2 regions of the Marinobacter sp. PE14 genome follow, and region 2 is predicted to be linked to the other one. Evidence: predicted binding sites of a transcription regulator. Region 2 holds the regulator's gene; the other holds the start of a gene.
The links. Region 2 encodes LexA, which represses DNA repair genes until DNA is damaged. Its sites were predicted from a motif close to CTGTNTNNNNANACAG; they were not measured.
Positions count from the first base shown of each region.

Region 1: a site for LexA is predicted at 1,459-1,474, ahead of recN (DNA repair protein RecN). Genes of this name have one in related genera too.

Region 1 covers NZ_JBQXNY010000008.1:4,908-8,323, forward strand. Annotated here, with positions in the region: gene dnaK (molecular chaperone DnaK) at 1-585, opposite strand, end outside; gene grpE (nucleotide exchange factor GrpE) at 678-1,277, opposite strand; gene recN (DNA repair protein RecN) at 1,533-3,212, shown strand; gene fur (ferric iron uptake transcriptional regulator) at 3,318-3,416, opposite strand, start outside.
Region 2 covers NZ_JBQXNY010000001.1:876,368-879,783, forward strand. Annotated here, with positions in the region: gene ACWJ62_RS04180 (amidoligase family protein) at 1-902, opposite strand, end outside; gene lexA (transcriptional repressor LexA) at 1,118-1,729, shown strand; gene ACWJ62_RS04190 (cell division inhibitor SulA) at 1,772-2,263, shown strand; gene ACWJ62_RS04195 (hypothetical protein) at 2,268-2,528, opposite strand; gene ACWJ62_RS04200 (DUF6586 family protein) at 2,580-3,092, opposite strand; gene ACWJ62_RS04205 (DUF1329 domain-containing protein) at 3,317-3,416, shown strand, end outside.

The DNA.
Region 1 (3,416 bases), on a different contig from region 2:
GAGGTCATAAACCGCAACGGTGCGATCACCGCTCTTCTTGTCCAGACCATAGGCCAGAGCAGCTGCGGTCGGCTCGTTAATGATGCGCTTCACATCAAGACCGGCAATCTTGCCAGCGTCCTTGGTTGCCTGGCGCTGGCTGTCGTTGAAGTAGGCCGGCACGGTGATAACCGCTTCGGTCACTTTCTCGCCAAGATAATCTTCGGCCGTCTTTTTCATCTTCTTGATGATTTCCGCAGAAACCTGCGGGGGAGCCATTTTCTCACCCTTTACTTCCACCCAGGCGTCGCCGTTATCTGCTTTGGCGATCTTGTACGGCACCATCTTGATGTCTTTCTGAACCACGTCGTCCTCAAACCGACGACCGATCAGACGCTTGATGGCGTACAGGGTGTTGTTCGGGTTGGTTACTGCCTGGCGCTTAGCTGACTGACCAACCAGGGTCTCACCATCGTCTGTATAGGCGATGATGGACGGGGTGGTACGATCACCCTCCGCGTTTTCAATTACCTTCACCTTGTCGCCATCCATGATGGCTACACAAGAGTTTGTGGTTCCCAGATCGATACCGATAATCTTGCTCATTGAGTCACTCCAATTCTTCTGAATGCTTTCCAGGAGGCCATTTGCCTCCGCTTTCGCTATTTACTGGCTATATTGGCGCTTTAATCGGCTTTTCAAGCCTGCTCATCAATTTTTGGTGCATCTTCCGCTTTCGCGACCACCACCATGGCCGGCCGCACCACGCGGCCATTCAGCAGATACCCCTTCTGCACCACGGCTACCACGCTGTTCGGCTCTGCATCTGGCGCAGGAACCATGGACATGGCTTCGTGATGCTGAGGATCGAACGGTTCGCCTACCGGGTTGATCTGCTCAACATTGAATTTCTTCAGGCTGGACATGAACAGACTCAGGGTCATTTCAACGCCTTCGCGGATGGAGGCAACCGCCTCGCCCGAGCCCTCGTGACCCTCGGTGCTCTCGACCGCCTTCTCCAGGCTGTCCGCAACGGGCAACAGCTCTTTGACGAACTTTTCCAGGGCGAACTTGTGGGCTTTTTCCACATCAATCTCCGCTCGACGGCGCACATTCTGCATCTCCGCCTGGGAGCGCAACATCTGCTCCTGGAATTCCTGAACCTGAGCCTGGAGTGCTTCCACTTCGGAGGTTTCGCTGTCGCCAGCCTCACCTTCAGCAGACTGGGCTTCCTCTTTTGCAGCCTCGAGGGCTTCGTTCAGTTCCTCGTGCTCGTTCCGGTTCTCGTCAGTGCTCATGGCTACTCCTGCTTGATCTAAAGCGGCCCGCGGTCAGTGGCCGGCTAAACATGGGTTCCGGCCCCGGCGAGCCGGAAAATGTCGTTGCGAACGGATATGGGGCCCGCTCTCCAGGTTTCAACCACCAATGCCTGCAATCCTGAAGAAAATCCCTGCCACAGGTTTGCAAACAGCAAAAACCCTGTATATATTCACAGTCACTGTATACATTCACAGTGTTTTGCCGGTCTCAGGAAAAACGCGGAGGTTATCTGCATGCTGACTCAACTTACGGTTTCCAATTACGCCATCGCTGAACGGGTGGAACTCCAGTTCAACAAGGGCATGACCGCATTGACCGGCGAGACCGGCGCCGGCAAATCTATTGTGCTGGACGCCCTGGGCCTGGCCATGGGCGGCAGAGCCGATGCCGGCGCCGTCCGGCATGGTGCCAAACGCGCCGACATCACAGCGACCTTCGACGTATCCGGCATTGCTGAGGCCACCGAGTGGCTGGCAGAACACGAGCTGGATGACGACAACGATTGCATTCTCCGCCGGGTCATCAGCAAGGATGGCCGCTCCCGCGCCTACATCAATGGCCAACCCTGCCCCTTGAACCATCTCAAGGAACTGGGCGGTGTTTTAATGGATATTCACAGCCAGCATCAGCACCAGTCTCTTTTGCGCAAGGAAACCCACCGCAAGCTGGTGGACGAATTCGCTGGCGTTGAGACCCTGGCCGCTGAGACGCGGGAAGCCTGGAAATCCTGGAACCAGATCCGCCAGCGTCTGACCGAACGCCAGCAAAATGCCGATGAAGCAGAGGCCAAACTCCAGCTTTTGCGGTATCAGGTGGAGGAACTGGATCGTCTGGCCCTGGAGGAGGGCGAGCAGGAAAACCTGGAACAGGAGCAGGCGCAGCTTAGCCAGGCGGATACGGTTCTGCACAACAGCCATCAGGCCGCCCTGCTTTGCACCGAAGATGAAACCAGCGCAGTGGATCTGGTGCGCCAGGCACTACAGCAGCTTGAGCAGCTTCCGGTGGACGTTCCCGCACTGGCAGACACAATCCAGATGCTGAACGAAGCCCAGATCCAGATCAGTGAGGCCGGCGACAACCTTCGCCATTTCGTCGAGGACTACGAGGCCGATCCAGCCAGACTGGCGGAAGTGGAAGAACGGCTGAGCGCCATCTACCAGATGGCCCGCAAACACCGGATCACGCCGGAAGAATTACCGGAACTGCATCAGCGCCTCAGTGCCGAGCTGGCCGAGCTGGATGGCGGCGAAGGCAGCCTGGAGCAGCTGGCCGCAGAGCTGGACAGCCAGCGCGGACGCTTCGATGAACTGGCCGGGGAGCTGTCAGAGGCCCGTGCCAGGGCCGCCGCCGAACTGGATCAGCGGGTCGCAGCGGAGCTCGCCCAGTTGAGCATGCCCAACATGCAGTTCATTACGCACCTGAATCGCAGCAACGGTGGGGAGCCGGCGCCCCACGGGCTGGAAGACATTGAATTCCTGGTCAGCGCAAACCCGGGCCAGCCGGCCCGGCCATTGGCCAAGGTAGCCTCCGGCGGCGAACTGTCGCGGATCAGCCTTGCCATCCAGGTGGTGGTTGCCCAGACATCAACCACACCCACACTGGTCTTCGATGAAGTGGATGTCGGCATTGGCGGCGGCACGGCCGAGGTGGTTGGCCGACTGTTACGGACTCTTGGCGGCAACGGGCAGGTACTCTGTGTCACCCACCTGCCGCAAGTGGCCGCTCAGTGTCATCAGCACCTGTTTGTCAGCAAGTTCACCGAGCAAGATGCCACCTTCTCGAAAATCGAGACGCTGGACGATCAGGGCAGAATCAGTGAAGTGGCGAGAATGCTGGGAGGCGTGGACATGACCGAACATACGATCGCTCATGCCAGGGAAATGTTTTCAAAGGGGCAGGCAACCCATCACTGAGCCGCGAGCAACTATCCACTACCCCTCTCGATCCTGAGAGCTGTTGGGGCGGGCCAAAAACCCGCCCCTTTTTTTCGTTCTTCCAGCAAACTGCCTGAGCCAGGCTCAGGACTTGATGGGCTTAACGTACAGAATCAGGCTGTGATCGACGATTTCGTAACCGTGCTCTTCGGCAATCTTCTTTTGTCGTTCTTCAATGATCTC
Region 2 (3,416 bases):
CGCATGTCGGCCAGGTCGTCGGGGTTGTTGGCCAACTGCTCCAGAACGACCCAGTCGTTCCACACGGTTGAGAAATGCCAGCCGGGATTGTCGATGTCGCAATCCGGCAACCGGTAATGCAGGGTTGGCCTGCTTTTTATCCTGGGATCCTGAACATGGCGTTCCAGGCGTTCCTTGTCCAGGTGGGCAAACAGCGGAAGCAAGTCAAGCGCGCGATTGCGGGTGGGATTGAACTCCAGGTAATCCTCCATGAGCTCCCCGATGTTTGGATGATAGTTGTCTTCCATCAGGAGCTCGGTGTAGCGGCCGTGCCAGGGTTCAATATAGGTGGTGAATTTGCGGCTGACATCCAGTTGATGCCGGTGCTTGAGCCATTCGTACAGGGCCGCGAACGCCTGGAAGTAACGAACCAGGGTCTTCGGGCTGAGATCGGGCAACTCGGGATTCAGCTGCAGGCCAAACGCAAAATAGATGGCATCGCGGCTGCCCAGGGCGCCGGCGTTTCTGAGCTTGTCGACGAGAGTTTCAATCACCTCGACGCTGGAAAACTTCAGAGGCGGGCTTATGATCTCGAGGGGTACCACGCGCTCGGCCGCGGCGTCGATCACATCCATCGCCTGTCCACCGAGTTCACGAATGGATTCGGGGAGGCGCTCATCCGCCAGATCAAGATCCTTGATCGGATCGGAATCAAGCTCAACCGTAAAGTCGCCAAGGGCTGTCTGCAAAGTTGTTACATAGCGTGACTTTAGTTCGGGAGTGCCCTCCAGCATCTTCGCCGCCAATGTAACCAGCTCATCGTAGCCCAGGCCAGACAGTTCGATCTCGACGCCAACCCGGCGTTCCTTCCCTTCGTTCGTCTCTAGGATGTCAGGCATCCTGCAGGCACTGACTTGGGTCATGGTGCTCCCTGGTTCGTGAGGAATCGTGCCCTAACCATATCACACCGCTGTTGATCCTCATTATTAAGCAGATGCAAGAAAATCAGGGAGCTGACTTTACACTGGATAAAACACTGTATATAGTCAGTTTACTGTATAAAAAAACAGGGCGGCTGGAACAACTCTTCCGAGACGAAAATGTTTGCAGCGGCCCGATCCCGATATAGCGGAGTAGCTTGATGAAGCTGACAGCAAGACAGTCCCAGGTACTGGATATCATACGCCGATACGTCGACGAGACCGGCTACCCGCCAACTCGTGCTGAAATCGCGGCAGAACTGGGCTTCCGTTCGGCCAACGCCGCGGAGGAGCATCTTCGGGCTCTGGCAAGGAAAGGTGCCATCGAGATGGTGCCGGGAGCCAGTCGCGGCATCCGTTTGCCTGAGGCGGAGGAGGATCTGGGTCTTCCGGTTATTGGTCAGGTTGCAGCCGGTAGTCCGATACTTGCTCAGGAGCACATCGAGGATCACTGCACACTGCAGCCGGAATTCTTTTCGCCGTCTGCAGATTATCTTCTGCGGGTCCGGGGCATGAGCATGAAGGATATCGGTATTCTCGATGGCGACCTGCTGGCAGTTCACAGCACCCAGGATGTTCACAACGGCCAGGTGGTTGTTGCCCGGGTTGGCGATGAGGTCACGGTAAAACGCTTCCGTAAGGAAGGTTCGAAAGTCTACCTGATTGCCGAGAACGAAGAATTCGCACCGATCGAAGTGGACCTGACCGAACAGGAGCTGTTCATCGAGGGTCTGGGTGTTGGTGTTATCCGCCGCTCTGACCTGCACTGAGCGGTTCGGATAGCCTCAGATAGATTGAATAACGGGTGAATTATGGAACAAATGAGCTTTAATCAGAATCTGGCCTACAATCCCAATGCTCTGTCCTGTTCAGTGCCGGCAACCGCCGCCCGCGAGCGACGTTCCGTCATTCGCGCCCGACGCTCTCCGGAAACCAGAGAACCCAAAGTCTGTGGCAATGTGACGGAAATCATTCTGCCGGAAGGTCAGGTAGAAAATTTCCAGCTGCTGTTGCCAATGCTGACCCAGCTGAATCAGGAGAAGCGCTGGCTGGCCTGGATCGATCCGCCTCAGGCGCTGGTCAGCAAGTGGCAAAAAATGCACGGGATTGTCGCCGGCGAATTGCTGGTGCTGCGTTCAACACCGGATTATCCCGCCCAGGACCTGGCAGAGCGAGCCCTCAGTGCCGGTACCTGTCACGCGGTGGTTATGTGGACCCGTAAACTGGGCCGCACTGCCTTCGAATCCCTGCAAAGAGCCTCGGCCGAGGGTAATAGCCACGGCGTTGTTCTCAGGCAGCGTTAACCGATCAATGCAGAGTGTAGGAGGGCTGGGCGTCTGAGGCGTCCAGTTCGTCATCTTCCCAGTCGATATCGTGGGCAACATTGCCTACGGCCTCAATGCCAGCGGCAATCATTGCTTTGGCAACCGACATATCCCGGTCTTCCATCATTTCCCGGGCTTCTTCCGAAAAAGAGATTGTTACCAGTGGCGCACTGTCATCATCAATGCGGCGCAGGGCGTAATCGCCATTGGTCAATTGCACGATTTCAAAAAACGATGGTGACATTCAATAAACCTTCAAGTTAATACGATTTGAATAACCGGAGCTTGGAGTGGCTTACCACTCGCTGTGCTGCTCTTCCAGATCATCGGCAAAATGTTTGACGGCAGTCAGCGTTTTCATCAACGCGGACGACGATCGATCCGGGCCGGAGTCGGCTGACACCGCAATGATGTTCTCTTCGCTCACGGTTTTTTTGGTCGCCGGGGGTCTGCTTTGAGAGCGTTCGAGTTGCACCAGATGGTTCCACCAACTTCCTGATCGCTGCTCCAGCTCCTTCAGGCGGCCAATTTCACTCGGTTCTGGCCCGATAAGAGCGACCAGCTCATCCAGGGTTGAAGGCTCCTCTGATTTTCTCTGGTAAAGCCTGGCGATCATGACCAGCAACAGTTTTCGAGACCGCAGAAGCAGCTCGATCGATCCCTGAATAGCGGCTTCTCGGCGCAGCGCCTGCTCCGCTTCGTTGGGACGTTGTTCTTGACCCTCGGCTGTGGGCCGGTCGAGTGGCTGAAGCAGCGTGCGGGCGAGAAAGAGTTTTTGAGAAACCAGTGAGTGCCATTGCGAGGCCATGGAATACCTTCAATCCCCCAGCGCGGGTGTAACCCCGGAAAATTAATCTCTCACTCTACCATTTTCGGTATCAAATTTCTTCCACTGTCTGTGCGGGCAGGTTTCACAATAAAATACAAACAATCACTTGAAACGACCGTTTCAATTTGGCAAAAAGGCGCCCGGCTGTGCGAGTTCTGCTCGTGCCGGCTGCCCAACAGCATGAACTTCTGGAGGTGTAAGGGATGCGAAGCCAACTTGTTGCAGGTGTCGCACTGGTTTTTCTCGGGTTTTCCGGACAGGCTCTGTCCAAGGTCACGGCCGCCGAGGCCCAACGGCTTGGTG